One region of the Micromonospora kangleipakensis genome, then DNA from elsewhere that is predicted to be linked to it. Evidence: riboswitches for the same ligand, from Rfam matches in the RefSeq annotation. Region 1 holds a riboswitch; each other region holds the start of a gene.
The links. Region 1 has a riboswitch for cyclic di-AMP ahead of EV384_RS10335 (C40 family peptidase). Riboswitches for the same ligand answer to the same signal wherever they lie in the genome.
Positions count from the first base shown of each region.

Region 2: it holds a riboswitch for cyclic di-AMP, as region 1 does, so the genes downstream of both, EV384_RS30630 (coiled-coil domain-containing protein) here and EV384_RS10335 (C40 family peptidase) in region 1, are expected to answer to the same signal.
Region 3: it holds a riboswitch for cyclic di-AMP, as region 1 does, so the genes downstream of both, EV384_RS24340 (LysM peptidoglycan-binding domain-containing protein) here and EV384_RS10335 (C40 family peptidase) in region 1, are expected to answer to the same signal.
Region 4: it holds a riboswitch for cyclic di-AMP, as region 1 does, so the genes downstream of both, EV384_RS06840 (coiled-coil domain-containing protein) here and EV384_RS10335 (C40 family peptidase) in region 1, are expected to answer to the same signal.

Region 1 covers NZ_SHLD01000001.1:2,123,691-2,130,985, reverse strand. The annotation lists gene EV384_RS10365 (ArsR/SmtB family transcription factor) at 75-413, shown strand; gene EV384_RS10360 (SRPBCC family protein) at 410-865, shown strand; gene EV384_RS10355 (dihydrofolate reductase family protein) at 862-1,452, shown strand; gene EV384_RS10350 (GYD domain-containing protein) at 1,776-2,141, shown strand; gene EV384_RS10345 (SDR family oxidoreductase) at 2,163-2,948, shown strand; gene EV384_RS10340 (hypothetical protein) at 2,941-4,467, opposite strand; cyclic di-AMP (ydaO/yuaA leader) riboswitch at 4,779-4,929, shown strand; gene EV384_RS10335 (C40 family peptidase) at 4,980-6,080, shown strand; gene EV384_RS10330 (sensor histidine kinase) at 6,397-7,295, opposite strand, start outside.
Region 2 covers NZ_SHLD01000001.1:6,436,485-6,443,779, reverse strand. The annotation lists gene surE (5'/3'-nucleotidase SurE) at 1-835, opposite strand, end outside; gene EV384_RS30645 (1-phosphofructokinase family hexose kinase) at 832-1,812, opposite strand; gene EV384_RS30640 (SRPBCC family protein) at 1,895-2,422, shown strand; gene EV384_RS30635 (hypothetical protein) at 2,434-2,943, opposite strand; gene EV384_RS30630 (coiled-coil domain-containing protein) at 3,058-4,134, opposite strand; cyclic di-AMP (ydaO/yuaA leader) riboswitch at 4,140-4,271, opposite strand; gene EV384_RS30625 (cation diffusion facilitator family transporter) at 4,415-5,329, opposite strand; gene EV384_RS30620 (HelD family protein) at 5,435-7,295, opposite strand, start outside.
Region 3 covers NZ_SHLD01000001.1:5,057,579-5,064,873, reverse strand. The annotation lists gene EV384_RS24345 (glycoside hydrolase family 3 protein) at 1-1,606, shown strand, start outside; cyclic di-AMP (ydaO/yuaA leader) riboswitch at 1,782-1,954, shown strand; gene EV384_RS24340 (LysM peptidoglycan-binding domain-containing protein) at 1,956-2,627, shown strand; gene EV384_RS24335 (YbaB/EbfC family nucleoid-associated protein) at 2,803-3,240, shown strand; gene EV384_RS24330 (M4 family metallopeptidase) at 3,350-5,377, opposite strand; gene EV384_RS24325 (ATP-grasp domain-containing protein) at 5,934-6,791, opposite strand.
Region 4 covers NZ_SHLD01000001.1:1,405,063-1,412,357, forward strand. The annotation lists gene EV384_RS06835 (carbonic anhydrase) at 113-784, shown strand; gene EV384_RS06840 (coiled-coil domain-containing protein) at 855-1,877, opposite strand; cyclic di-AMP (ydaO/yuaA leader) riboswitch at 1,882-2,012, opposite strand; gene EV384_RS06845 (YibE/F family protein) at 2,167-3,498, opposite strand; gene EV384_RS06850 (hypothetical protein) at 3,720-4,202, shown strand; gene EV384_RS06855 (DUF305 domain-containing protein) at 4,283-4,927, shown strand; gene EV384_RS06860 (SHOCT domain-containing protein) at 5,018-5,233, opposite strand; gene EV384_RS06865 (metal-sensitive transcriptional regulator) at 5,374-5,673, opposite strand; gene EV384_RS06870 (heavy-metal-associated domain-containing protein) at 5,788-5,997, shown strand; gene EV384_RS06875 (hypothetical protein) at 6,032-7,000, shown strand; gene EV384_RS06880 (heavy metal translocating P-type ATPase) at 7,015-7,295, shown strand, end outside.

The DNA of each region.
Region 1 (7,295 bases):
CGGCGGCCCGGCGAGACCGAGAAAATTCAACTGATCGGTTTACGAACGGCCCGGCGCCAGCTATCGTCAACCACATGGTTGAGGATCCGGTGGGGATGGACGCGGTGTTCCACGCCCTCGCGCACGGGGCGCGGCGCACCATGCTGCGCCGGCTCGCCGAGCGGGAGCTGACCGTTGGCGAGCTGGCCGAGCCCCTGGACATGTCTCTGGCGGCGGCCTCCAAGCACCTGCAGGTGCTGGAACGCGCCGGCCTGGTGCGGCGCACCATCACCGGCCGCCGGCACGTCTGCGCGCTGGAACCGGCCCCGCTCGCCACCGCCTCCGCCTGGCTGGACTTCTACCGGCGCCACTGGACCGACCGCCTCGACGCCCTGGAGGCGCTCCTCACCGACGACGAAGGGACCGACCGATGACCACCGCCGTACGGCTGCACCGCGACCTGCCCGCCCCACCCGAGAAGGTATACCGGGCCTGGCTCGACCCCGACCTGCTGCGCCGCTGGCTCGCCCCCGGCGGCCTGGAGGTGACCCGCGCCGAGGTCGAGCCCCGGATCGGCGGCCGGTACCGGATCTGGCACACCGACGCCGGCGCCGACGTCGGCGGCTTCGACTGCGAGCTGGTCGAGCTGGAGCAGGACCGGCGCATCGTCTGGCGCTGGGGCTTCGTCGGTCCGCAACGCGCCGCCGGCCCGACCTTCGACTCGCTGCTGACCGTCACCCTCGCCGGGAAACCGGAGGGCGGGACGGCGCTCACCCTCGTACACGAAAGGTTGGACGACCTGGCGGCGGCGATGCCGCAGGTGGCCGACGGCGTCGCGGCCGGCTGGACGTCGGTGCTGGAGAAGCTCGCGGAGGTGGCGGCGTGAAGGTCGTGGTGGTCGAGTGGATGAGCCTGGACGGGGTGGTGCAGGCGCCCGGCGCGCCCGACGAGGACCCCAGCGGCGGCTTCGCGCACGGCGGCTGGCACCTGCGCTGGTTCGACGACACCTCCCGACAGTGGGTGGTGGACAACCTGAACCAGGCCGCTGGGTTCCTTTTCGGACGGTTGACCTACGAGCGGTTCGCCGCGCACTGGCCGCACGTCACCGGGCCGGAGAAGGTGGTCGCGGACCCGCTGAACAGCAAGCCGAAGTACGTCGTGTCGTCGACGCTGTCGTCCCCCACCTGGGCGCCCACCTCGGTGCTGTCCGACGTGCCCGCGGTTCGCGCGCTCAAGGAGTCCGGCGACGGTGAGCTGCACGTGATCGGCAGCGCCCGGCTGGCCACGTCCCTGCTGGTGCACGACCTGGTGGACGAGCTGCGGCTGATGCTCGACCCGGTGCTGCTGGGCGGCGGCAAGCGCATCTGGCCGGAGGGTGGGCGGCTCGCGTCGTTCCGCCTGACGAGCAACGAGCCAACCAGCACCGGCGCGCTGCTGCTGACGTACGCCCGGGAGCCGGCACTCGCCGGCTGACCGGTGCGGCCGTGGTCGTCGCGGGATGACTAGCGCCCGACGTAGCGGGTACGCGCGGTGCATGGGTAGCCACAAGCCAAACAAGCACGACCCCGGCGGCGAGTCGGCACGTGCGGGGCGGAATCCGGGCAGCGGGAGACGGGGCCGGCAGGGCTCCGAGGTCGAACACTCGCCAGACCGCCGGCACCTGCGGGCCGCGACCGGGACATCGGGCACAGAACGCGACCAGGGCCGGGCGAAGGTCGAGGGCCGCGAGCGGATCCAACGCCAAGGGACGCGCTGAGCGCGACCTGATCCACGCGGGTTGAACCGAGCAGGCGCTGGTGGCCGTCGAGCGGCTGCCACCACATCTGGGAGTTGATGCCGAGGTGCCCAAATTTCTGTTGCAGTCGACCTACACCATCGACGGGATCAAGGGGCTGATCACTGACGGTGGTACCAAGCGCGTCGAGGTCGTCCGAAACATGATCGAGGCTAGCGGCGGCCGGCTGGAGTCGATGTACTTCTCATTCGGTAAGAACGACACCTATGTGTTGTGTGAAATGCCGGACCACAAGGCCGCGGCCGCACTGGCCATCGCCATCCGGGCGGCGGGCGGTGTGGACTCGCGGATCACACCGGTGCTCACAGCCGAGGAAGTCGACGAGGCGGTCCGGGTGAAAGAGGCCTACCAGCCGCCGGGTAGATGACCTGTGTCCGGTGAGCGAGCGATGACGCCGCCCATCCTGGTCACGGGCGGGACGGGGACACTCGGCCGCCACGTCGTGTCACGTCTGCGCGACGCCGGCCGCGACGTACGCGTCCTGACCCGGCGCGGCCGACCGGCCGAGGGCGGAGTCGAGTTCGTCACCGGCGATCTGGCCAGCGGCCAGGGCGTCGAACGGGCCGTGGCGGGTGCCGAGACGATCGTGCACTGCGCCAGCAGCTACCGGGGCGACCCCGACGCCGCTCGGCATCTCGTCCGGGCGGCGTCGCGGGCGGGTAGGCCGCACCTGGTGTACATCTCCATCGTCGGAGTCGACCGGATCCCGATCAGCAGCCCGCTCGACCGCACCATGTTCGGCTACTACGAATCCAAGCGAGTGACCGAACGGGTGGTGACCGACTCGGGTCTGCCATGGACGACGCTGCGGTCGACCCAGTTCCACGACCTGATCCTGAAGGTCGCGCAGGTGCTGGCCAGGTCACCGGTCGTGCCCGTGCCCGCCGGCTTCCGGGCCCAGCCCATCGAGGCCGACGAGGTGGCGGCCCGGCTCGTCGAGCTAGCGCTCGCCACGCCGGCCGGCCGGGTGCCGGACATGGCCGGGCCGAGGGTGTACGCCGCGGCGGACCTGTTCCACGGTTACCTGCGCGCTGCTCGGCGGCGCGGGATCGTCGTGCCGTTGCCGGTGCCGGGTAAGGCGGCCCGGGCGTTCCGGGACGGGGCGAACCTGGCGCCGGAGCAGGCCGTGGGCCGCCGGACCTGGGAGGAGTTCCTCACCGACCGGGTCAGGTAAGGCGGTTCAACGGCGCTGTCGCCGCCAGGGCGAGCCGGCGATGCTCGGGGTCGTCGGTGCGCTCGGCCAGTGCGCGCAACTGGATCGAGCCGGCGGGGTTGCGTGCGCACCAGTCGTGCATGAGGGCGGCGGCGGTCTCCGGCGGGCTCCCGGTGGCGGTGGCGACCACCACCTCCGCGGTCTCGTCCAGCAGCTCGTCGATGGTCGGCAGGGTCACGCCCAGCTCACGCAGGTGCCCGGCGAACAGCCCGACACCCAAGGGCGTCAGTGAGGCAACAGTGCCGTCCCGCTCGATCGCGCCGAGCCCGGCCAGCTGGTCGAGCAGGCGGTCCGTGTCGTTGTCGGCCAGCTGGCGCCAGCCCCGCTCCTGCTCGTCGCTGCCCGGGCCGAATCCCAGGCCGTCGCATGCCGCCTGGTACGCGAGCTGCCGCAGCTCGTCGGTTTCGACCGGGTCGGGTGCGATGAGCAGCGCCATGGGCACGGCGAACACCGCATCGTCGAACCGCCACCGCAGCACCGACTCGGCCCACCCGGCGCCGCAGACCGCCTCGCCGAGCTCGAACAGTCCGCTGAAGGCCCGCCGGGCCAGGGCGAGCGGGTCTGCCAGCACCTTCGCCGCGCTCTTGACCGGCACCAGCCGCCCCTTCACCATCCGTACGACGCGGGCCGCCCGGGCCCAGGCGACGAGCACGGTGAGCCCGTACAGCTCGTCGCTGGTGCGGGTCTTGAAGACCCGGTCGCCGATCACGGGGTCAATGACGTCGCCGGTTTCCAGCAGCGCGACGAGTTCCCGCGCGTCGGCCAGCCGCAGGCGACCGGTGGTGGTGAGGGTCCGCCCGTCACCGAGCCACCGCACGAGTTCCTGCAGCCGGAGTACGACGAGGGACTCGGCGGCCAGTCCGCGCAGGGTGTCGTCGTCGGGCACGGCCACCAGCGGCATTGGCGGGTGCCGGTCGGGATCCTCGCCGAGCAGATGGTTGGCCATCACCTGGTGCAGCAGGTTCTCGTCGACGGCGATCCGGCCGGCGTGCAGGTCGGCGATGAACCGCTCGGCGGCCACCTGATCGGTCGGGTCGACCCCCTCGTGGAGCATCCGGGTGGCCCAGAACTTCGCCAGCCCGTACCGGCTCTGGTCCGCCATCGCGTCGGCGAACGGCGCGGCGAGCTTGTCCAGGGCGACGTGCAGCAGGTGCCGGTCGGCGCAGCGTCGGTCGGCGAGGTCCTGGTCGAAGAGGAAGTCGACGAACACGCGTACGGTCGGAGTGACGGCGGCCCACTGCTCCGGCGACAGCGTCACCTGGCGGGGAAACCAGTCGAGCAGCGCCTCTTCCAGGTCCTCGGGCTGCCACCGCCCGAGCAGGCCGTCACCGTCGGCCCAGCGGTAGTCGAGCAGCGACTCGAGGACGAACTCGTCGACCGGCTGGTGGTGCCGCCGCGCCCAACGGCCGAAGCGTCGCAGCAGCCGCTGGCGGGCGGGAATGAACACGTGGTCCGGTGCTGAGGTGTAGACCATCCGCATGACGGCCGACCCTACCGGCAGAGGCGGCCCGGGCTGTCGCAACGTCGGCTGGAGCCGCCATGACGTTGGGAAAACGGTTAAGCGTCACCTGAGGGTTGCCGAAGAAAAATAGCGCGCAGGTTGAAGGTCAAGATTAGGGGAGATTAAGAATCCGATTAGCGGAACCTTACGTACGCATAATTCCGGCACCCAATGTGCCCGCTTGACAGCGCAGCGAATTGGCGTCACCGGCTCGTTGATTTCTTCTGGCCGTCCTCACTAATGTTGGTCAGCGTCCGTTCCGGATGTCGGTCTCCACCTGGAGTGCCCCGGGACGGCCACCGCCGAGTCGCTGGACGTCACTGGCGTCGCCAGGCGAGCCGGGGAACCACCGCAGGTTTCGGGGTGAATCCGCATCAGCGGTAGGGCGCCTTCCACGCCCGAACCCGTCAGCTAACCCGGTAGGCGGTCGAGGTCGGTGCACCGTGCGGTGCGTCGGCCTCGAGTGGAAGGAGCCGAGGCCGTTGTCACCCGTGCGCACCCGGCCTGCCGGATCGCGTCTGCTCACCAGAATCCTCGCGGCCGCGGCCGCGGCCGCGGCGGCGGCCATGGTGGCCGTCGGGCCGGCGGCCCCCGCCCATGCGGCACCGTCCGCCGCCGATGTACAGCAGCAGATCGACGCGGCGTGGCAAAAGCTCGAACCCGTCATCGAGCAATACAACAAGGTCCGGTCGGACCTGGCCGCGAACCAGCGGAGATCGGCCGAACTGAGCCGGAGGATCGAGCCACTCGGCAAGTCGGTGGAGGCCAGCAGGACCCGGGTCCAGGAGATTCTGGCGGGGTACTACAAGCAGGAAAGGTCGCTTTCCACATTCAACGCCCTGCTGTCCCGCGGCTCGTCGCCGGCAGCGTTGGGAGATCAGCTCGCGCTCGTGAATCGGGTGGCAGATTCGGAGCAGCGACAGATCACCCGGCTGTCGGCCCAGCAGGCGAGCTACGACGCCGACAAGGAGAAGGTTGACGCGCTGATCGCGATACAGCAGCGCCAGCAGGCCCAGTTGGCGGCTCGCAAGAAGGCCATCGACGCCGAGATCAAGCGGCTGGATGCGCTACACCGACAGATCGCCGCCACGGAGGCGGCCGCAGCGGCCAAGGCGGCCGCGGACGCCGCGGCGGCCAGAGCCGCAGCCGCCGCGCAGACAGCCGCCACCGCGAGCAGCACCTCGCCCATCACGTCGACCAGTTCGCTGTTCATCGGTGGGCAGTGTCCCGCCGTCCCCATCACGGGAAGCGGCGGCGTCGCGGCGAAGACCGCGTGCAAGCAGATCGGCAAGCCGTACGTGTGGGCGGCCAACGGTCCGGACTCGTTCGACTGCTCCGGCCTGACCCAGTACGCGTGGGCTTCCGCCGGGGTGCAGCTGGACCATTACACAGGCTCTCAATGGACCGCGGGTGTGGCGGTGAGCAGAGCAAACCTTCGCACGGGTGACCTCGTCTTCTTCTATTCCGATCACCATCACATGGGTATCTACGTCGGCAATGGACTGATCGTCCACGCCCCGCATACCGGGGACGTGGTCCGAATGGCCCAGCTGGCGAATATGTCTTACAGCGGTGCTCGCCGCCCCGGGTGACCGTCCGGTCCCGAGCCGCTGTAGGTTCTCAACCTCGATGACGCTTTCTCAAGGTCATGTCGCCGTGGATGTCGGTCGGCATCCATGACGGTGAAGCGGTCGACGGGTGGTTGTTGCGCCTGGCACAGCGCAACCAGATCCCCGCCCGGTGGATGGCGGCAGCGCTCGGCGCCCCGGCCGCCCTCGACGCCGGGTCCTGTCCCGCTACGCGCCGGCAGGCTGGGCCGCCCTGCCCGGCTCCCGATTCTGGGCCGCCTGTCTGCGCGAGCCGGACGCCCGCTGGCAGATCCGCTGGCAGCCCGATCGGGGACGATGCCTAGGGCGTGCTGGGCAGCCGGACCGTGACGAAAAGACCGCCGTTGGGGCTGGGGACGAGGTCGAGGGTCCCGTCGTGGGCGCGGACGATGCTGTGCACGATGGCCAGGCCGAGGCCGACGCCGGGGTGTTCGTCGGTGCGTACGCGTTCCGTTCCGCGCTGGAAGGGTTCGGTGAGGGTCGGTACCAGTTCCGGTGGGAGCCGGCGACCCGTGTTCCCGAGCCGCAGCACGCTTGTGTCGCCGTGCGCCTCGGTGTGGACCGTTACGGTGCCGTCGGCGGGGAGGTTGTGGACGATGGCGTTCTGGACAAGGTTCGTCACCATCCGCAACAGGAGCTCGGCGGAGCCGCTGGTCCGGGCCGCCCCGCCGGTGACGTCCAGCGTGATCCGGCGCTGTTCGGCGAGGGGAAGCAGCGTTTCGGCGGCTTCTTCGGCGATGAGGGAGAGGTCGACGCTCTCGCAAGTGAAGTTTCCGCGGTCGCCGCGGCTGAGCAGCAGGAGGGCCTCGGTGAGATCGATCGCCCGCTGATTGACGGTGTGCAGGCGTTCGATGAGTTCGTCCCGGTCCCGCGTGGGGTCCTGGCGGGCGACGTCGAGGAGCGTCCGCGAGATCGCCAGCGGGGTGCGCAGTTCGTGGGAGGCGTTCGCGGCGAACCTCTGCTGCTCGGCGACGTGGGACTCGAGTTGTTCGAGCATCGAGTCGAACGCGTCGGAGAGCTCACGGAATTCGTCCTGGCGGCCCTTCATACGGATCCGGTGGGACAGCGACCCCCTCCCGGCCATCCGTGCCGCATCCGTGATCTGTGTGAGTGGTGCGAGCATCCGGCCGGCGAGGATCCATCCCCCGACGAGCCCGAACATGAGCAGGAAGACCATCGCTACGGCCGCGGCGGGGGCGA
Region 2 (7,295 bases), 4.3 Mb from region 1:
GGGGTCGGTCCTCGGGTGCGCCGAGGCCGGAGAGGTCGACGTCGGAGACCTCCGTCACGGCCCGCACGGCGGTGACCGAGGCGTACCCGTCGGCGAGCAGGGCCAGGTCGGTGCCGGGCTGGACGGCCTGGCCGGGCTCCTCCAGCGAGGTGCGGACGAAGCCGTGTCCCGACTCGGCGACCGTCATCTGCACCTGACCGAAGCTGGCCAGGGTTCCCTTCCGGACCCCGCGCAGCCGGCCGTGCGGCAGGTCGGGCGCGTTGACGTTGAGCACGCTCTCCACCGGCCCGGCCAGCAGCCGGGGCAGCAGGTCGAGGGCGACCCGGGCGGCGGTGGACCAGTGCCGCTCCGCGTCGCGTACCCGGGCGGCGGCGGCCACCGCGGCGCCGCCGCTGGCCGCGGTGGCCTCCCCGACGGAGAGCACATCCAGGGAGACCGCCATCGCCCGGCAGCCGTTCGCAGCGGCGGTGAACGCGGCGCCCACGGTGCCCGAGTGCAGCACCGCGCGGCCGGCGTTCGCGCCCCGGTTGATCCCGGAGAGCACCACCGTCGGCGGCGGCCCGAACGCGCCGTGCACCGCGATCAGCGCGATGAAACCGGGTGAGCCGCCCACCCCGTACGCCGGCACGTCGGGCAGCTCCGGCAGCGGGTGCTCGCGGACCACCACGTGCCCCTCCCGCTCCACCGCGGTCATCGCGGCGCTGGCGCCGCTCGCCTCCTCCAGCGGCGCGGCGACCACCACGTCCAGCCCGCGGTCCACCGCGGCCCGGGCCAGCCAGCCGATGCCGGGCGCGGCGATGCCGTCGTCGTTGGTCACCAACACCCGCAGCGTCATCGTTCGGCCGCCCGCTCGGCCAGCTCGTCGGGGGTGGTCCGCTCCTGCGGCCGGGTGCCCGCCGGCACCAGCCGGACCCGCTCCACCAGCCCGGTGATCGAGTCCAGCCGCCCGGTGCCGGGCCCGTGCCGGGTCACGTTCAGGGCCCCGGCCGCGGCGCCGGTACGGATCGCGGTGCGCACGTCACCGCCGCTGGCCGTCACGGCGGCCACCCCGGCGGTCATCGAGTCGCCCGCGCCGCGTGGGTCGGTCGCCTGCAGGCGGGGCATCTCCACCTCGAAGACCTCCCCGTCGACCAGGGCCAGCGCCGGCTCCTCGGCGCGGCTCACCACGACGTTCTCGGCGCCGGTGGAGTGCAGGTCGTACATCGCCCGGGTGAGCTGCTCCTCGTCGTCGCCCTCGGCCCGCCCGTCGACGATCAGCTCCTCGTGGCTGACCTTGAGGAAGAAGACGCCGCTGGCCAGCACCGCGGTGAGATGCTCGCCGGCCAGGTCCACCACCACCCGGCTGCCGTTGGCGCCCAGGTCGGCGGCGACGCGCCGGTAGAGGTCGGCCGGGACCAGCGTCGGGTCGTTCGGGCCGCTGAGCACACTGACCGGGGCCCGCAACCCCTCGCCGAGGGCCAGGTTGTAGAGCTCGTCCAGCTCGTGCCGGCTGAGCGGGTGGCCCGGCACGTCGACGATCTCCTGCCGGGTGCCGCCCCGCCGATCGTGCACGTACCCGCCGCTGCCGCCCGAGTCGCGGACCACCGCCTTGAGGTCGACGCCCTCGCTGACCAGCAGCGGCTCCAGCACCTGGCCGATCTCGCCGCCGAGGCTGGCGCAGAGCACCACCTCCACCCCGAGCGACATGATCATCCGGGCCTGCCAGACCCCCTGCCCGCCGGGGTGCAGGTGCAGCTCGGGGTGGTCGGCCGGCTGGTCGACGGTCACGGTGAGCCGGGGCGTCGGCGCGAAGACCATCACGTGTCCGCTCATCCGCCGTACCCGTCCATCCGCGCCACCTCCTCGTCCCGCCGGGCGTCCGGATTCCCCGCCGGCCCCGCGTCATGCCGAGGCGTTGCCAGCCCGCCCGCCGTACGGGACGATCGGGCGGACCGCCGACGGCGAGGGGGACGGTGTGCTCAGCCGCGACACGTTCAGCTACACCGTGCAGGCCCGGTGTTCCCGGGCCGAGGCGGTCGCGCTCCTCGGCGACCTGACCCGCCAGGGCGAGCTGCACCCGCTGATCGTCGGCGTGCGCCGGCTGCCGCCCCGCCCGGGCGCGCTGGCCAGCTACGCGATCACCGACCGGCTGGCGGTCGGGCCGCTGCGCTTCCCGGTCACCTACCAGGCCGACGTGCTGATCGCCACCGAGGACGAGGTGGTGACGGTGGCCCGGCAGCGCCCGGCCACCACCGTGCGCAACCACACCCGGCTGCGGGACGAGCCGGGCGGCGTGACGCGGATCGACGTCGAGATCACCCTCGCCGCGCCGGCGCCCCTGTTCGGGTACGCCTTCCGGCAGGCCCGGGCGGCCCACCTCGGGCTCGCCAGCCGGCTCGGCGCGGTGCTGGACCGCGGTCCGGACGCGCCAGCCGCCAGCTGACCGGTGTCCGGTCAGGACCGGGGCGCGACGGCCACCGGGCGGCGGCGGGCCGGGGTGGCGGGGCGTAGCCGGCCCCACGGCTTGTACGTGGAGAGCACGGTGGCCACCAGCAGCAGCGTGCTGGAGATGGCCGGGGCGACGACCAGGTCCACCCGGTAGTGGGTGGAGGCGGCGGCGCCCAGCTCGCCGAGCTGCCGGATCCGGGGCGTCAGCAGCAGCAGGACCAGACCGAGCAGCACCGTGGTGAGCACGAACTTGACCAGCACCCAGCGCCAGCGCAGCAGCCCCCACGGGGTGAGCAGGGAACTCGCCACCCCGACCAGCCAGACCACCACGCTCAGCGGTGCGAAGAGGTACGTGACGACGAGCCCCGCGGTGGGGTAGACCACCGCGGGGTCGGCGCCGCGCAGCCCGGCGACGCCCAGGGTGAGCAGCACCAGGTCCGCGCCGAGCCAGCCCAGCGAGGTGACCAGGTGCAGGGTCAGCAGGGCCTTGCGGACGGCGGGGGAGAGTCGGCTCATGCCGTCGATGCTGGTCCGGCGGGCCGGTCGCGTCGTGGGGCCGGGGGCGACATTCCGCGTACGTCGACGGGCGTAGCGGGGGTGACCCGTCCGGCGACGGATCACCCCCTCGGCTCAGTAGACCGACAGGTGCACGTGGTTGGTGTGGTCGCTGGACGGGTCGCCGTTGCCGCCGCTGTACGACTTCCAGCCGCTGCTCGGCAGCCAGATCTGCTTGAACCAGATCACGTAGAGCACGGCCAGCGCGTCGGAGTTGCGGACGAAGTAGGCCGCCAGGTTGTTGCCGTACGTCCGGTCGCCGCCGCTGGCGACCCCGCCGAAGCCGTCGGACTGCGCGGCGAAGTCGCACGCCCGGCCCTTGGGGTGCTCGCCCGACCCGCTGGGTCGGTAACAGGAGACGTACCGGGTGAACCCGGCCGACTTGGCCTCGTTGAGCGCGTGCAGCGTGCGCGGGGTGATGCAGCCGTCGGCCGGGGTGGGGTCGTTGACGCTGCACGACTCGGGCGGCCAGGAGCCGTCGGCGTTGCGCGGTGCCGGGTCGGCGTTCGCGGTGGAGGTGCCCCGGACCGTGCCGCCACTGTCGCGGGCGCTCTCGGCGCGGTCGTTCGCCACCTCCAGCGCGCGTTCGGCCTGCTGCTTGCGCTTGGCCATCACCGCGACCTGCTTGCGCTGTTCCTGGATCTCGGCGTTCAGCGCCGTCCGGGTCGATGTCGCCCGGTCCCGGGTCTCGATCAGGTCGCGCAGCGCCCGGTCCTCGTGGGCGGCGACCTGGCCCAGCGCGGCGGCGCGGTCCATGAAGCCTTCCGGGCTGTCGCTGGCGAGCAGCGCCGCCGCGGTGCCGAGCCGTCCGGTCCGGTACGCGACCCCGGCGATCTCGCCGACCTTGGTGTCGCGGACGCTCAGCTCGGCGTTGATCGTGGTGAGCTGGTTGGTGAGCTGCTGCTGCCGACCGACCGAGCGGGCCAGCGCCGTCTTCGCCTCCAGCCAGCCCTTGCTGGCCGCGTCGAGCTGGGCGCGCAGGGCCGGGGTGCCGCCCTCGTCGTCGTCGCCGGGGGCGGCGGCGAGCAGGCCGGCCGGGGGCGCCGCCCCGGCGGGGCCGACCGGCGCGGTCGCGAGGCCGAGCGCGAGCGTCGCCACGAGCAGGGCCGCCAACCGGGCGGCCGTCCGTTTCACAGGTGCCACTGCTGGCATTCAGGGTTTCCTTCCGTCAGCCGCCGACCGGGTTAGCTGACGGGTTCGGGACGGAAGATCCCTACCGCTGGCGCGGATGCACCCCACGAACATGGTTCCCCGGTTCGCCGCAGGCGGCGATTAGGCGGCGGCCACCGCAGGCGCCGGAGGGCGCCGCCTGGCGGAGGCCGGGGCCGAGCCTACCGGTGGTGCCCCGGCCCGGCCCGGTGAGCTACGGGCACGAACGAGGGCAAAACCGGCACAGGTGCACAATACCCGCACTGATTTAAGTTTGCCCTAATTACCACTCGACTGCACCACAGGCCCCGGCTGACGCTCCGGGCTCGATCTGCAACGTGGCGTGATCGATCCGGAAGTCCTCGTGCAGGGCGGCCCGAGCGGCGGCCAGCACTTCGCCCACCTCGGCGCCCGGGCACATGGTCAGGTGCGCGGAGGCCACATCCATCCCCGAGGTCAGCGTCCAGACGTGCAGGTCGTGCACCTCCGCCACGCCGGGCACCGCGGCCAGCCGGTCGTGCACCGCGGTCACCTGGAGGTGCTCCGGGGCGGCCTGCACCAGGATGCGCACCGCGGCGCGCCCCAGCCGCCAGGTGCGGGGCAGGATGAACAGCCCGATCGCGACGGCGACGAGAGGGTCCGCCCACCACCAGTCGGTGAGCGCGATGACCAGCGCGGCGCCGATCACCCCGAGCGAGCCGAGCAGGTCGCCCAGCACCTCCAGGTACGCCCCGCGCAGGTTGATGCTCTCCTCCGCCCCGCTGCGCAGCAGGGCGAAGGCGGCGATGTTGGCCAGCAGGCCGAGCACCGCCACCGCGAGCATGGGACCGGCCAGCACCTCCGGCGGCTCGCCGAACCGGCGTACCGCCTCGACCAGCACGTAGACCGCGACCGCGCCGAGCAGCACCGCGTTGGCCAGGGCGGCCAGCACCTCCAGCCGGTAGAGCCCGAAGGTGCGCTGCGGGTCGGTGTCGGCGCGTCGGGTGGCGGTGATCGCGGCGAGGGCCATGCCGATGCCCAGCACGTCGGTGAACATGTGCCCGGCGTCCGAGAGCAGGGCCAGCGAGCCGGTGCCGAACGCGGTGACCGCCTCGACCAGCATCAGGGCGGCGAGCAGCCCGAACGCGGCCCAGAGTCGACCCCGGTGGCGGTAGGCGGCGTTGGTCACCGCCCCGCTGTGGTCATGACCTGCGCCCACGCCCACACCCTTTCGCCCTCGCCCCGGCCGGGCCCAATCTATGTTCACATCGCTATGTATGCAAGTGAAAGGCCGGCGTCCGCCCGCTCGCGGTCGAAGCCCTGCTCAGCCCAGCGCGTCGAGGGTGGTGAGCCGCTGCGTGGCCCGGGAGAGCGCCACGTAGAGGGTCCGTACGCCCGAGCCCGGATCCGCCCGGATCTCGCTCGGCGCGACCAGTACGACCCCGTCGTACTCCATGCCCTTGGCCTGCAGGCTCGTCACCACCTGGAGCCGGGAGCCGCCCAGGTCGCCGAGCCAGCCGGCCACCTCGTCCCGGCGCGGCACCGGGGTGATCACCCCGACCGTCCCCTCGACCTCGGCCAGCAGGATCCCGGCCGCCTCGACGGCGGCCGCCGCCAGCTCGGCGGCTGGCACGGTCCGCTCGACCGGCTCGATGCCGGTGGAGCGCACCGCGGTGGGCAGCGGCAGGTCCGGGTAGAGCCGGCGGATCTCCGCCGCCGCCACCGCGAAGATCTCCGCCGAGTTGCGGTAGTTGGTGGTCAGCGTGAACTGGTGCCGGCGGCGTCGCCCCAGCGCCTGGTCCCGGGCCCGGGTCAGCTCCTCCGGATCGCCGGTCCAGGCGGTCTGCGCCGGGTCGCCCACCACCGTCCAGGAGGCCAGCCGGCCGCGCCGACCGATCATGCGCCACTGCATCGGCGAGACGTCCTGCGCCTCGTCGACCACCACGTGCGCGTACTCCCGGTAGTCCTCCGGCCGTTCCCGGGCCGCGGCCCGGGCGGCCCGCTGCCGATCGGCGAAGGTGCTCAGCTCGCGGACCCCGCCGGCGAGCTGGAACGGGTCGCGCTTCGCCTTCGCCGGCCGCACCGGCTTGCCGAGCAGCGCGTCCAGCTCGTCCAGCAGCGCGATGTCCGCGATGGTCAGCCCCGCGGTGTCCAGGCTCCGGTACGCCTCCGTCAGCAGCCGGATCTCCGCCCCGGAGAGGATGCCGCCGGCGTACCGGCGCAGCCGCTCCGGACGGGCCAGCCAGCCGAGCACGTGCCGGGGATGCAGCCGCGGCCACCAGGCCTTAAGGAACTCCCGGAACTCCGGCCGGTCGATGATCTCGTCCTCGAACGCGCGCTGCTCCGGCAGCCGGCCGACCCGCAGCTGGCGGGCCTGGGCGTAGAGCGCCGCAAGGACGCCGTCGAAGCCGGCCCGGCGCACCTCGTTGCGGCGCGCGCCCCGCAGCAGCGCCCGCTCCTGGATGCCGTCCAGCTCCCGGCGCTCCAGCCGGAGCAGCTCGCCCCGGTAGAGCAGCCGCAGCTCGGCCGGCGAGTCCGGCGCCGTGTCCCGGACCGCGCGCTCTAGCACCCGGCGCATCCGCAGCGACCCCTTCACCGCCGCCACCTCGGGCGGGTCGGTCCGGGTCGCCGACATGCCCGGGAAGAGCGAGCCGAGCGAGTGCAGGGTGGCCGTCTCCTCGCCGAGCGAGGGCAGCACCGAGGCGATGTACGCCACGAAGACGCTCGACGGGCCGACGACCAGGATGCCGCCGCCGGCGTACCGGCTGCGGTCCGAGTAGAGCAGATAAGCCGCCCGGTGCAGCGCCACCGCCGTCTTGCCGGTGCCCGGGCCGCCGGAGACGATCGTGACGCCCGAGCCGGGGGAGCGGATCGCCTCGTCCTGCTCCCGCTGGATGGTCGCCACGATGTCCCGCATGCCCCGGCCGGTGGCCCGGGACAGGGTGGCGAGGAGCGCCCCGTCGCCGACCACCGCCAGGTCCGCCGGCGCCGAGGCCGGGTCGAGCAGGTCGTCCTCGATCCGGGTCACCTTCTCGGCCGAGGACTGGATGGTGCGTCGCCGCACCACGCCCATCGGCTCCGCCGGGGTGGCCTGGTAGAAAGCCGCGGCGGCGGGCGCCCGCCAGTCGACCACCAGGGTCTCGGCGTGTTCGCCGCGCACCCCTAGCCGCCCGACGTGCAGCACC
Region 3 (7,295 bases), 2.9 Mb from region 1:
GACCACCTACCGGCTCGGCTCGCTGCTCTCCGGTGGCGGCTCCGCGCCCTCGCCCAACACCGCGACCAGCTGGGCCGACATGTACGACGGCTTCCAGCGCGCCGCTCTCGCCACGCCGCTGGCCATCCCGGTGATCTACGGCGTGGACGCCGTGCACGGGCACAACAACGTGGTCGGCGCGACGATCTTCCCGCACAACATCGGGCTCGGGGCGACCCGCGACCCGGCCCTGGTGCAGCAGATCGGCCAGGCGGTGGCCGAGGAGGTCTCCGGCACCGGCGTCGACTGGGACTTCGCGCCCTGCCTCTGCGTGGCCCGCAACGACCGCTGGGGCCGCACCTACGAGTCGTTCGGCGAGACGCCGGACCTGCCCTCGGAGATGTCCACCCTGGTCACCGGGTTGCAGGGCACGACCCTGGGCGGCCCGACCTCGGTGCTCGCCACCGCCAAGCACTACGTCGGCGACGGCGGCACCACCGGCGGCGACGACCAGGGCAACACCCAGCTGACCGAGGCCGAGCTGCGGGCGATCCACCTGCCCCCGTTCCAGGCCGCGGTGCAGCGCGGCGTCGGCTCGGTGATGATCTCCTACAGCAGCTGGAACGGCGTCAAGATGCACGGCAACCAGTACCTGATCAGCACCGTCCTCAAGGGCGAACTCGGCTTCAGCGGCTTCGTCGTCTCGGACTGGAACGGCATCGACCAGATCGACGGCAGCTCCGGCTTCACCGCCGCCGAGGTCGCCACCGCGATCAACGCCGGCATCGACATGGTCATGGTGCCCACCGCCTGGAAGAACTTCATCAGCACCCTGCGCGCGGAGGTGCAGAACGGGCACGTGCCGCTGAGCCGGATCGACGACGCGAACCGGCGCATCCTCACCAAGAAGTTCGAGCTGGGCCTCTTCGAGCGCCCGTACACCGACCGGGCCTGGACCCCGACGGTGGGCAACGCCGCCCACCGGGCGCTGGCCCGGCAGGCCGTGCGCCAGTCCCAGGTGCTGTTGAAGAACGCCGGCGCCGTGCTGCCGCTGGCCCGGGACAACAACAAGATCTTCGTGGCCGGCAGGAACGCCGACAACATCGGCAACCAGAGCGGCGGCTGGACCATCTCCTGGCAGGGCTCGTCCGGCGCCATCACCCCAGGCACCACGATCCTGCAGGGCATCCGCGCCGCGGTCGGTCCGACCACGACGGTCACCTACAACCAGCGCGGCACCGGCATCGACAGCAGCTACCGGGCCGCGGTCGCCGTCGTCGGCGAGACACCGTACGCGGAGGGCCAGGGCGACCGGACCGGCAGCATGAGCCTGGACCGGGAGGACCTGCGCACCATCGCCACCCTGCGCAACGCCGGCGTGCCGGTGATCGTGGTGCTGGTGTCCGGCCGGCCGCTGGACATCGCCACCGGGCTGCCCGGCTGGAACGCGCTGCTGGCGTCCTGGCTGCCCGGCACCGAGGGCGCCGGCGTGGCCGACGTCCTCTTCGGTGCCGCGCCGACCGGGAAACTGCCGATGACCTGGATGAACTCGGTCAGTCAGCAGCCCATCAACGCCGGCGACGGGCAGGTTCCGCTCTTCCCGCAGGGCTACGGCCTGACGTACTGAACGCGTTCGCGGAGGCCGCCGGGCGTCGACCCGGCGGCCTCCCTATTGCACGTTCGGGAGTGTCGCAACTCGAAATTCCGGCCCTTCGCCCGGCCGGGTGAAGAACTTCACAAGAAGTGGGCGATCGTCCGAAACCGTTCCTAACGTCGTATGCGTTCGCGATCGCGGACACCACGGACCGGCAACGCCTAATCCCGCCGCCGGCCCGTCGGTACCTGACCTCAGGCGGGAGCGGGGGACCCACACGTTCCTCGGTGCTCGACACCTCGGGGTGAAGCCGCCTGACGGCGGCCGGGCTCCTCGGCCCGAACCCGACAGCTCACCTCGTCGGCGTGGAGGAAACCACACCATGGCAACTGAATACACCGCACGCCACCGACGGACCGGCGCGCGCCGCCTCGCCGTCGGGGCGCTCGTCGTCGGTGCCGCGACCGGCGCCGCCGCGATCCTCGGCCCGGCCGCGCCGGCCAGCGCGGCCAGCGTCAACTGGGACGCCATCGCCCAGTGCGAGTCCGGCGGCAACTGGCACATCAACACCGGCAACGGCTACTACGGCGGCCTCCAGTTCTCCAAGAGCACCTGGAACGGCTACGGCGGCCAGAAGTACGCCAGCCGCGCCGACCTGGCCAGCCGCGGCGAGCAGATCGCCATCGCCGAGAAGGTCCTCGACGGGCAGGGCATCGGCGCCTGGCCGGTCTGCGGCAAGAAGGGCGGCTCGACCCGGCAGTACTCCACCAGGGACTCCGGCTCGACGTCCCGGTCGGACTCGGGATCGAAGTCGAAGGGGGAGAAGCGCTCCTCGCGGAGCGAGCAGCCGGCGACCCGCAGCCACCGGCGTACCGCGCCGGCCGCGGGCGACTCGACCACCACCTACGTGGTCAAGCCCGGCGACACGCTGTCGATGATCGCCGACATGCGGGACCTCGCCGGCGGATGGCACGCGCTGTACGAGCGCAACAAGCGCGTGGTCGGTGCCGATCCGGGCCTGATCTTCCCGGGCCAGCAGCTCCGGCTGCGCTGACGTACCGCCGGATCCGATCCCGTTGGGCCGGAGCCGGCGCAGCCGACGAACGCCCGGCCGGTGCTCCGGCCGGGCGTTCGCCGTCGTGGTGGACGTGGTGCCGGTGTCCCCGGCGGGCCGGACGGGGGATTGCTATCGTCACGGTGCTCGGGAAGGACGTGAAGAAAGCGCGGGTATGACCAACGAACCGTTCTCCGCGGCCGCGAGCCTCGAGGAGCTGCTGACCCGGACGCAGCAGGCGCTGTCGGCGATGCGCTCCCGGCCCGCCGAGCACACCGACGGCGATGCGGAGGAGCTGCTCCGCGGCACCGGCGCCGCGGCCGACGGGCTGGTGCGGGCCGTGGTCGTCCAGGGTGGGCGGTTGGAGTCCGTCACCGTCGACCCGCGGCTGTCGGCCGAGGGGATCGAGGCGCTCTGCGCACACATCGTGGTGGCCGTCAACGCCGCCCTCGCCAACCTCGACACCCAGGTCAGCGCCTCGGCGCGGGCCGACGTGGACGCCCTGGCCGCCCGGCTCGGTGGGCTGCGGGAGCAGTCGAGGCGGCAGATGGAGATGTTCAGCCAGGCGATGGAGCACGCCGCCGCCCGGCTGGGCGGCGGCCGGACGGGCTGACCCGCGCCGGTCGGCGAAATGTCGGTGCCCCGGATCACAATCCCGGGATGGAGAACGCGGCGCAGCGGCCGGCCGTCGGGAGGACGACGACCGGCCGCTGCGTCTTCGATCAGCTCAGGGTGAGCGCGGTGTCGTCGACGACGAAGGAGGTCTGCAGGGAGCTGTCCTCCACGCCGCTGAACAAGATGGTCACGGTGGTGCCGGCCAGCGACGAGACGTCGAAGGACCTCAGGACGTAGCCGGTGGCGGCGTTCACGTTGGAGTATGTCGCCAGGGTGGTGCTGCCGGCCTTGACGGTCAGCTTGTCGTAGGCCGTGCTGCCCGACTCAGACGTGTCGATGTGCAGGTAGAAGGAGAGCGTGGCCCGGCATCCGGCCGGGATGCTCACCGCCTGCGACAGGGTGTCGGTGTGGGTCGAGCCGTACCCGTCGAGCCACGCCTTGTACGAACCGCCGTGCGCGGGCTGGCTGGTCGAGTTGGTGATGACGCCCGAGGTGGCGCTCCAGCTCACCGCGCCGGACTCGAAGCCGGGGTTGGCCAGCTTCTGGCCGGTGCAGCTGCCGGTGGGCGGCGGGGTGGTGGTGCCGCTGCAGGTCGGGTCGCCGGACTGGGCCGGCACGCTCGCCGCGTCCCAGGCGGCCTTGACCGTGTTGAACTCGGTGCAGCTGGTCGGGTAGAGGTTCTTCGCCGCCTGCAGCGTCCAGGTGCGGTACTTCAGGTACGACGAGGACGAGGTCTTCAGCAGCATCGCGTTGTACATGATCTTCATGGCCTTCTGGATGCCGAGGCCGGTCACGGTGCTGCCGTTGCAGGTCGAGCTGGTCGGCTGGCCGTTGGTCGGGTTGCTGCCCATGGCCAGCAGGTAGAACCAGTGGTTGCCGGGGCCGGCCGCGGCGTGCACCTCAGTGCTGGGGATGCTGCTGGAGTAGCAGTTGGGGTCGCCCAGCGCCGACGGGTTGTACATGTTGCGGATCGGCCCGCTGCCGACCAGGTTGATCTTCTCGCCGACCAGGAAGTCGGGGGCGTCGTAGGTGGACGGCTCGTTGGCGAACCACTCGGTGGCCGCGCCGAAGGTGTCCGCGACGAACTCCTGCGTCCCGTTGCCGGAGATGCCGCCCGGCGTGTTGTCGTCGATGCCGTGGCCGATCTCGTGGGCCACCACGTCGAGCGAGCTGATCCACTGGCCCGAGGTGTTCTTGCCGATCTGTACCTGGGTGCCGTCGTAGTACGCGTTCTGGTCGTTCAGGCCGACCCGGATCGGCCAGGCGCCACCGCTGCCGTTCGCGCCGTTGCGGCCGAGCCACTGCGACAGCATCTTGTGCTCGGTCTGCGCGGCGAAGAGCGCGTCGACGCAGCCGGTCTCCTTGTTGGTGGCGGTGCCGTTGCCCCAGACGTCGTCGGAGCCGGAGAACGTCGTGTTGGTCGCGGCGTCCTGGCAGCTCTGGTTGGTGACGTTCGGGTCCTTCATGGAGTACGTGCTGCCGGAGAGGGTGGTGTTCAACGTGACCGGCCCGTTCCAGGCGCCGGTGCCGCTGCCGTGCACGATGCGCTCCTGCTTGCGCAGCACCTTGCCGGTGAGGGCGTCGACGTCCACGGTGAGCCGGCTCGGGCCCTCGGCGTCGGTGCCCCGCAGGGTGGTCTCCCAGGCCAGGGCCGGCTTGCTGTCGAGGGTGTAGACGACGAGCGTGGTGCCCTCGACGGTGGTCACCGTCTTCAGCTGCGCGCGGGCGGTCCGCTCCGCGGCCGCGGACCGCAGCTTCGGCGTCGTGGCGAGGCTGCCGATGCTCTGCTGCTGGGCCACGGAGGCGTACTTCAGGTTTCCGGCGGAGTCGGTCGCCAGGACGAAGTCACCGCCGGTCACCGGCAGGCCTTTGTAGGTGCGCTCGTAGGGCACGTACTGGGTGCCCTCGGAGGTGATGACGGGCTTCTGGACGAATGCCTCGTCGGAGCTGGCGTGCAGGTACTGCGGGCGGCTGGCGACCAGCGCGCTGGCCGACCTGGCGGCGAGTGCGCGGGCCTGGGCCGCGTCGGGGGCGGGGCTGGGCGGTGCGGCCTGTACGGCCGCGGCGGTGCCGGCGGCGATCAGACCGGCCGCGGCCGCACCGGCGAGCGCGGCGAGGCGGGGTGAGAGCTTCAAGGGGGTGTGCTCCTGTTCCTAGGCGGCGCGCGGAGCCCGGTAGGGACGCGCGCCGCGGTCAAGCTGCAAGGCGGGCGATGGCGGTCTCCGGAGCTGCCGGCGTGCCCCGGATCGACCGACCGACCATCCCGAGCCACCGGGGTCGGTGACTCGTGGCAGCACGATCACACGGGCAGCGGTGCAGATCAATGGGTGACCGAGGCAACGGTCTTGTTCCGATCGACTCGGCGACATCGACAATTCAGGAAGCCATGATCTTCAATAGCCCCTGATCAGCCCTTATGTTCTCGGCGGCGAAAGAGGCCGCGCCCAACTTGCGGCTAATGCCGCTATCCGCTGATGGCGCGTCTTGGTGCCGCGCCGAGGCGCCGATCGTCCCCGGCCGTACGGCCCGTCGGTCGGCGCTGAACGAACCGTGATCATCCGCCGCACCGCCGGCCCCTCCCGTCGTTCGGGTGATGTCACGACGGGGTTTCGCGCGGATGACGACGAGGTGCGCGAGCCCCGGTCGGGAGCTCGCCACGCCGGGCTGACCGGGGGTGCCACCGCCGTCCGGTCAGGACGCCCCGGCGAAGGCCCGGCCCAGCGCGGTGATCAGCGCCGACGGAGCGACGGTGGCCGGGCGGTCGCTGACCTGGCCGTCGCCGAGCTCGACCACCCGCCACCGTCCGTCGGCGTGCCGGGCCAGGTCCACCGTCACGAACGGCAGGCCGAGCGGGGCGACCAACGGGGTGAGGAAGCCGGGGTTGACCCCGTCCGTCGGGGCGGCGTCCGGGGTGTCCGGGTGCGGGCCGACGAGCGCCCACCGGCCGTCGATCCACCAGGTGCGTACCTCGGCCCCGGTGAACCGCTCGAACCGGCGCAGCACGAAGCCGCCCGTGAAGTCGTCCTCGCGCAGCTGCAGGAGGCGGGTGGCGACGCGCCACGCGGCGTCGTCGTCGGCGAGGTCCGGGATGAACGCCGCCTCGTGCCAGTGGTGCTTGGCCGATTTCGTCCAGTCGCGCAGTACCGCCGGCCCGCCGCCGAGCGCCCGCCGGGCCGCGTCGAACGCGGCCCGCCCCGCCCCGGTGGTCCAGACCGACTCAGGCGTGACGGTCCGTAACGCCTCGTACCAGCCGGGCAGCTCATGGGCCCGGCGATATTGCGCCGGCGTCGTACGCAGCCGCACGTCCCGGGCGGCCAGGGCGTCCGCGAGGTCGGCGTACCGGTCGGCCCGCAGCATCCAGCCGCGGTAGACCGCGACCCCGGAGGCCCGTACGGCCGCCACCGCCCGGGCCGGATCGTGACCGGAAGCGAGCAGGTCGTGGTCCACCAGGGCGACGAGGATCCCGGCCGCCCGGGCAGCCTCGGCCTCCGCGGCGAAGTGGTCGTCCGGGCGGCGCGGACGCAGCGGGTCGGCGGGGAACAGCAGCATCACCTGGCTCATGTTGCCGGATCGCCGCGACGAGTTCTGTCCTTTGTGGCGACACCGGTGAGGCGGTCGGTGTCCGCCGCCCGTGACGCTTCGACCCCGTGCCTTGCCGACGGTGGCGGGGGAGGGCCGAATTCCGCCCCTGACACCACTTTCGTTTGCTGTAGCGCAAAGTAGCTGCGGCGTAGACGAAAGCTATGGACACCCTGTGCGGAAGTTAGTAGGGTCAGCACTGTCAATATGTTTCGTCGAGCACGACTGGCACGGTAGTTCTCGACGATGGCCTTCAGGCGGCGCAACCCGCCCGGAGGCCATGACCGGCCAGGAATGGCCGTCCCCGGGTCAACGCCGCACCACGGCGACCCGGCGCGGGCACGCGCCGAGGCTCGACCGATGTCCGCCCTTACCCGACGAGACCCCTCAGCTCCGACGCGGAACCGCGTCCGATGCCGCGTGCGATCCGGACCGCCGCCGACACCGGACCACCACCACTCCACACCGGACGAC
Region 4 (7,295 bases), 720 kb from region 1:
TATCACGTAAAGCTTGACGTACCTTTGGCTGCGTGTGACGGTGGGTGCTGAGGCCGCCTCCGCCGCCGGCCCGGCTGACCAGGTCGTTTCGCGCGAGGACGAGGTGAGGGAATTGACCCCGACCACTCCGGAGCAGGCGCTCGCCGAACTGCACGCCGGGAACCGCCGGTTCGTCACCGGCGTTCCGCGCCACCCCAACCAGGACGCCGGCCACCGGGCGGCCGTCGCCGACGGGCAGCACCCCTTCGCGGTGGTCGTCGGCTGCTCCGACTCCCGCCTCGCCGCCGAGATCATCTTCGACCGCGGCCTGGGCGACCTCTTCGTGGTCCGGACCGCCGGCCACACGGCGGGCCCCGAGGTGCTCGGCAGCGTCGAGTACGCCGTGACGGTGCTCGGCACGCCGCTGGTGCTGGTGCTCGGGCACGACTCCTGCGGCGCGGTGCAGGCCGCCCGGGAGGCGGTCACCACCGGCAGGACCCCCGCCGGGCACCTCGGCGCGCTGGTCGACGCCGTGGTGCCGAGCCTGCGCCGGGCGGCGGCGGAGGGCGTCGAGGAGATCGACGGCATCGTCGACATCCACATCGCGCGGACCGTCGAGGCGCTGCTGGCCAACTCCTCCGTCCTGGCCGCTGAGGTGGCCGCCGGGCGGTGCGCGGTGGTCGGCATGTCGTACCAGCTCAGCGCGGGCGAGGTGCGGACGGTGGCGACGGTCCCGGCGGGTGCGGCGACCATGCCGCCCCCCGCGCAGGTCGAGCGCGCCGCGCCCACCGCCGTCGGCGGCTGACGCCCCCACGCAACGGCCGAGGGGCCGTCCCGCATCGGCGGGACGGCCCCTCGGCCGGGCACGTCGTCGATCAGAGCAGCGACATGTGCACGTGGTCGGTGTGGTTGGAAGGCCCGCTGTAGGACTTCCAGCCGGTCGCCGGGAACCAGATCTGCCGGTTCCAGATCACGTAGTAGATGCCGAGCCGGTCCGCGTTGCGGATCAGGAAGGCGGCGACGTTGTTGCCGTACATCCGGGTGTCGTTGTTGTGCCAGGGGGCGAACCCGCTGTTCTGCAGCGACCAGTCGCAGGCCTTGCCCTTCGGGTGCTCCCACGGCCCGCCCGGTCGGTAGCAGCCGGCGAACCGGTTGAAGCCGGCCCGCCTGACCTCCTTGTACGCGTGCAGCGTGCGCGGCGTGATGCAGCCGGACGTGGTGGGATCGTTCTCGCTGCACGACTCGGGCTTCCAGTCCCCGTCGGCGGTGCGGCCGGGACCGATCCGGGCGACCGGCGAGGTGGCCGAGACCAGGCCGCCGGTGAAGCCCTTCCCGCCGACCAGGGCGAGCGCCTTCTCCGCCTCGTTCTTCTCCCGGGCCATCGCGTTCGCCTGCTTCTGCTGCTCGCGCACCTCGGCGTCGAGCGCCAGCTTGGCCTGCTCGGCGCGGGTCTTGGCCGCGTTGACCGCGGCGAGCTTCTGCGCGTTGACCATGTTCAGCTCGTCGAGCGCGGCCGCCCGCCGGACGAACGAGTCCGGGGTGTTGCTCTCCAGCAGCATGGCCACCGCGCCGATCCGCCCGGTCCGGTACGACTGCGCCGCGATCTGGGTCACCTGCGGACGCAGGGCGTCCAGCTGGTTCTGCGCCGCGCGCACCTCCGTGCCCAGCTGGAGCTGGCGCTGCTTCGACTTCGCCAGCCGGCTCTTCGCCTGCACGTAGCCGCGGTTGGCGGCCTCGATGACATCGGTGATGAGCGGCTGCTCCTCGTCCTCCGCATGCCCCGAGGGGGTGGGGGGCGTCGTCGGCGCCGCGATCGCCGGGGTGGGGCCGGCGACGATGACGAACGCGGTGAGCACGGCCACCACGGGTATCAACCAGCGGCGCAGGGGTGCCGTCACAGTGTTCCCTTCCCTCGACCGCCGACCGGGTTAGCTGACGGGTTCGGGACGGAAGTGGCCCCTACCGCTGGCGCGGATACACCCCATGTACCTGGTTCCCCGGCTCGCCGTACGGCGATTGGGCGGTGGCACCGCAGGCGCCGCTGCGCGCCTTCGGCGGTGACCGGCAGCGAGGTTACCCGAGAGTCGTCCCGAGGATCTACGTCCGGAAGCCGACTAAAAGCGGTAATTCGACGGGCAGCTCCGTGACCAGCGTCGCGTTTGGCGCCGGCGGTCACGCTCCGGAGTGTCACCATGCGATGTCCGTGCTCCCGTGCGGTCCGGTCCCGCCGCCGGCGGCGCCCGGGGCGGCGCCGGTGCGTGGCGCGCTCAGCGCCGCCAGTGCGGCATCCGGCTCCGCGGGGGGACGGGACGCTGGCACGGCGGGCCCGCCGGCCCCGCCCTGACCGGCGGTGGTCACCAGGGCCGCCAAGCCGGTGGTGAGCGGTACGGCGGCGATCAGGCCGATCGTGGCGACCGCGCTCCGGACGATCTCCTGCGCCATGAACTCGCTGGTGAGGATCTCGCTCACCGCCCGCGAGTCGGCGACGAGCAGGAGCAGCAGGGGCAGCGAGGCGCCCGCGTACGCCAGCACGATGGTGTTGACCGTGGAGGCGATGTGCGCGCGGCCGACGCGGGTGGCCGCCCGGTAGAGCTGCAACCGGGACAGCCCCGGATTCGCGTGCGCCAGCTCGGTGACGGTGGCCGCCTGGGTGACCGTCACGTCGTCCAGCACGCCCAGCGAGCCGATGACGATCCCGGCCAGCAGCAGCCCGTGCAGGTCGACATCGTGCTGGAACATCGACAGGGTGGTGGCGTCCTCGCTGCCGAAGCCGGTCAGGTGGGTGGCCGCGGTGGCGAGCGTGCCGAGGACGCCGGTCAGCACCAGGCTGCCGAGAGTGCCGAGGACCGCCACCGAGGTCTGCGCGGTGATCCCGTGCGTCAGGTACAGCACCACGAACATGATCAGCGCCGAGCCGACGATCGCCACCAGCAGCGGCGGCTGGCCGCCGCCGATCCCCGGCAGCACGAAGCCCAGCAGGATGGCGAAGCTCGCGGCCAGCCCGCCCAGCGCGGCCAGCCCCCGCCAGCGGCCGAACGCGACGATGGCGACGGCGAAGAGCGCCGCCAGCCAGATCAGCGGCGTGGCCCGCTGGTGCTCGGCGATGTTGTAGCTCTTCGTCGCGGGATCGGCCGGATCCACCAGCTCCACCAGGATGATCCGGTCGCCGACCTCGACCGTTGGCGCGCCGGGGCCGGCGGGGATGGGCGTCTCCACCTGGCGGCCGGCGTCCGGGCCCTGCTCGACCGCGACGCCGACCGTCCCGCAGGGCCCGGCCGAGCCGCCCGGGACGCCCTCCGGCACCTCCGCCGCCGGCGGGCACGGCACGGTCACCACCCGGGTCACCGTGCCGTGGTACCGGGGCACGTCCGCGGCCCGCTCCGGTGCCGGGGTGTCCCGCGGCCAGAGCACCAGCGCGGCGAGCACGGTGAGGACGAAGAGCGGGACCACCGTGGCGACGAGGATCCGTCGTACCCGCGGCGGGGCGGACGGGGCGGGACGGGTGTGGTCGGCGCCCATGGTGAGTCTCCCAACGATTCTCAGGCGAGGTACGTGTCACCGGGCCGGTCGGTTCACCGGCCGGGTGAGGCGTCCGCCGGTGCGGCAGTCGCCGGGGCCGTCGCTGGGAATGCTAGTCAGGCCGGCCCGCGGTCCCGCCGGGCGGCGGGGCGCGCGGCCGGGCCCGTGGATCCGGGCGGTTCCTCCCGATCGGTACGACCCGGGAGGCTAACGTGGTCGTCGTGCGGACGGAGGCGGCGGTGACGACCGGGCGGTGGGTCCGGCTCCTGCTGCTGCTCAGCACGCTGGTCGGGCTGGCCACCATGCACACCCTGGGCCACGGCGCGCACGCCTCGGGCGGGCACCGGGCGGGTCATCCGACGCAGCCCGCCGGGCACCATCTCGCCCTTCCGGCGGTTCTCGCCGAGCCGGCCGCGACCGTCGGCGCAGCGGTCGGCGCGGTCGCCGACTGCCCGGGTGCCGGCTGCCACGCCCGCGCGCTCCCGCTGACCGGTCCCGGCGCGGACCGGTCCGGGTGGAGCGTCTGCCTGGCCGTGCTCGGCGCGTTCGCCGTGGCGCTGCTCGTCGCCGTGCTGCTGCGGGCCGGGCCGTGGACCGTCGGACGGGCCGCCCGCGGGTCGCGGCGACCCGCCTGCGGACCGCGGGCCCCGCCGCCCCGACCGTGGGGACTGCGCCTGGCGACGGTGTCGGTGCTGCGCAGATAGGAGGCCCGACGCGGGTGACCGTCCGGTGACCCGCGTCCCGCTGTCCGCTGCGTACGTTCCGACACCGAAAGGTCTTTCCCGTGTCCACTCGTATCATCGCGCGTCGTGCCGCCCTGGCCGGCGCGACGGCCCTCGCCGCGCTCGCCCTGGCCGCCTGCGGCGACGCCGACCACTCGACGTCCGGCTCCGGCCACGGCATGCCGGGCATGGGCGGCACCGGCACGCCCGCCCCGGCGGCCTCCGCGTCCTTCGGCGACGCGGATGTGATGTTCGCCCGGATGATGGTCCCGCACCACGAGCAGGCGGTGCGGATGGCCGAACTCGCCGACAGCCGGGCCACCGACCCGGAGGTGAAGAAGCTGGCCGGGCAGATCAAGGCAGCCCAGGCGCCGGAGATCGCCACCATGACCGGCTGGCTCGCCGCGTGGGGCGTGCCCGGCCCGTCCGCGAGCGCGGGGCACGGCACGGGCATGCCGGGGATGGATCACGGCATGCCCGGCATGATGTCCGAGGCCGACCTGGCGAAGCTCGCGACGGCCTCCGGGGTCGACTTCGACCGGCAGTTCCTGACCATGATGATCGCCCACCACGAGGGCGCCGTCACCATGGCGCAGGAGGAGATCGCGAGCGGCGCCAACCCGGACGCCAGGGCCCTCGCCCAGCGGATCGTCACCGCCCAGCGGAGCGAGATCGACACCATGAAAAAGGTCCTCGACCGGCTCTGAGCCGCACCTGCCGGGTGCCTGGTCCGCCGCGCGGCCCGGGCATCCGGTGGGGTCGGCCGGAGCGGGGTCGTCGGGGGCGGGCCGGCCGGCTCAGGTCAGGCCGGCGCGACGACGGCGGTACTCCTCCTCGTCGATCTCGCCGCGGGCGTACCGCTCGTCGAGGATGCGCCGGGCCGAGGAGGGCGTGGTCCAGCCCAGTTGACCGCCGGTCAGCCGCACCGTCAACCAGACCAGGACCAGCAGGACTGCCAGCCCCAGCAGCGACCAGATCCACATCCAGCCCATCATCGGGCCGTTCCACATCATGGCTGCCCTCCCGCGGTGCCGAGGGTCGGCCGGTCCGGTGCGCCGAGGGCGCCGGTACCGGTCGCCACCTCGACCCTACGGCGAACCGGGTGCGGCGGAACCGGGTCGGGAGACCCGGCGTACGGGTCGGAGGTCCCGGGTCAGCCGCGCTTCATCAGCCGGCCGACGGCGGCCATCATCTCGCTGGCCATCTCGTCGGCCCGTCCCTCGGCGGCACCCTCGTGCATGCAGTGCCGGGCGTGCCCATCGAGCAGGCCGAGCGCCACCTTGTCGAGGGCGGCCTGGATGGCGGAGATCTGGGTGAGCACGTCGATGCAGTACCGGTCGTCGTCGACCATCTTCTCGATGCCGCGGACCTGGCCCTCGATGCGGCGGAGCCGCGCGAGGAGCTGGTCCTTGCTGGCGGTGTAGCCCCGGGTCGGGGTCGTCGGTGCGGTCATGACGTCCAGGATAGCGTACCCCTCGGGGGTATGGTACGGTCCTGATCAGTTGCTGATACCCCAAGGGGGTACCGGTAATTGGGATAGCATGGGAACGGCGGAAGGGGAGTTGCGATGGTCACCACCACCTACCAGGTCCAGGGCATGACCTGCGGGCACTGCGTCAGCTCGGTCGGCGCCGAGGTCGGCGCGATCCCGGGCGTCAGCGACGTCCAGGTGGACCTGGCCTCCGGCCGGGTCACCGTCACCAGCGAGAGCCCGTTGGACACGGACACCGTCCACGCCGCCGTGGACGAGGCCGGTTACGACCTCGTCGGGGCGTGACGGGTCCGCGGACCTGGAGAACCGAGGTATCACGATGAACACAGCGACGAAGCTGAGCGGCTTCGCCCTCGGCCTCGCGGCGGTGTTCGGCGCGGCGTACGGCGTCGGCCAGGTGGCCGGCCCCGACACCCCCGCCGTCGCGACCCGCCACGACGCCACCGACGCCGGTCACGCCGACGGCGACCACCCGACCGGCGCCGCCACCACCAGCCACCTGCCCGGCGGACTGCTCGTCTCCGACCGTGGCTACACGATGCAACCGGTGACCGCACCGGCCGGCGAGTTCGCCTTCCGGATCACCGGCCCGGACGGCGCGCCGGTCACCCGCTACGACGTGGCGCACGACAAGCGCATGCACCTGATCGTCGCCCGCCGGGACCTCTCCGGCTTCCGGCACGTCCACCCGGAGTTGGCTGCCGACGGCACCTGGCGGGTCGCTTCGCCGCTCGCCGGCCCCGGCGCCTGGCGGGCGTTCGCCGACTTCACGCCGACCGGCGGGGAGCCGCTGACCCTCGGAGTCGACGTCACCGTGCCCGGCGCGCTGGCGGCCCGGCCGCTGCCCGCGCCGGCGACCAGCACCACCGTCGACGGGTACACGGTCACCCTCGCCGGCGCTCCGCAGCCCGGCCGCACCGCCGAGCTGACCCTGACCGTCAGCCGGGACGGGCAGCCGGTCACCGACCTCCAGCCCTACCTCGGGGCGTACGGGCACCTGGTCGCGCTGCGGCAGGGCGACCTGGCGTACCTGCACGTGCACCCGGACGGCGCACCCGGCGACGGGCGCACCGCGGCGGGGCCGGCGGTGACCTTCTACGCCGAGGTGCCCTCGGCCGGCAGCTACCGCCTCTACCTGGACTTCCGGCACGGCGACGCGGTGCACACCGCCGAGTTCACCGTGGTGGCCGGCGACCCGGGCGTCCCGGCGACCACGGCCGCGCCGGCCGCCACGACCACGCCGACCGCCGACGCCGGCCACGGCGCCCCCGGTCACGGGCACAATTGACAGGAGGTGCCGCGATGACATCGACCGCCAAGTCCCTGCCGGTCGCCCCGAACCTGATCGAACTCGCGATCGGCGGCATGACCTGCGCGTCCTGTGCCGCCCGGATCGAGAAGAAGCTCAACCGGATGGACGGCGTCGAGGCCACGGTCAACTACGCCACCGAGAAGGCCACCGTTCGGTACCCCGACGAGGTCTCCCCGGCCGACCTGATCGCCACCGTGGAGAAGACCGGATACACCGCCGTCATACCGCCGCCGTCGAGGCCGGCCGGGGCGGAGACCGCCGCCGAGCCGGT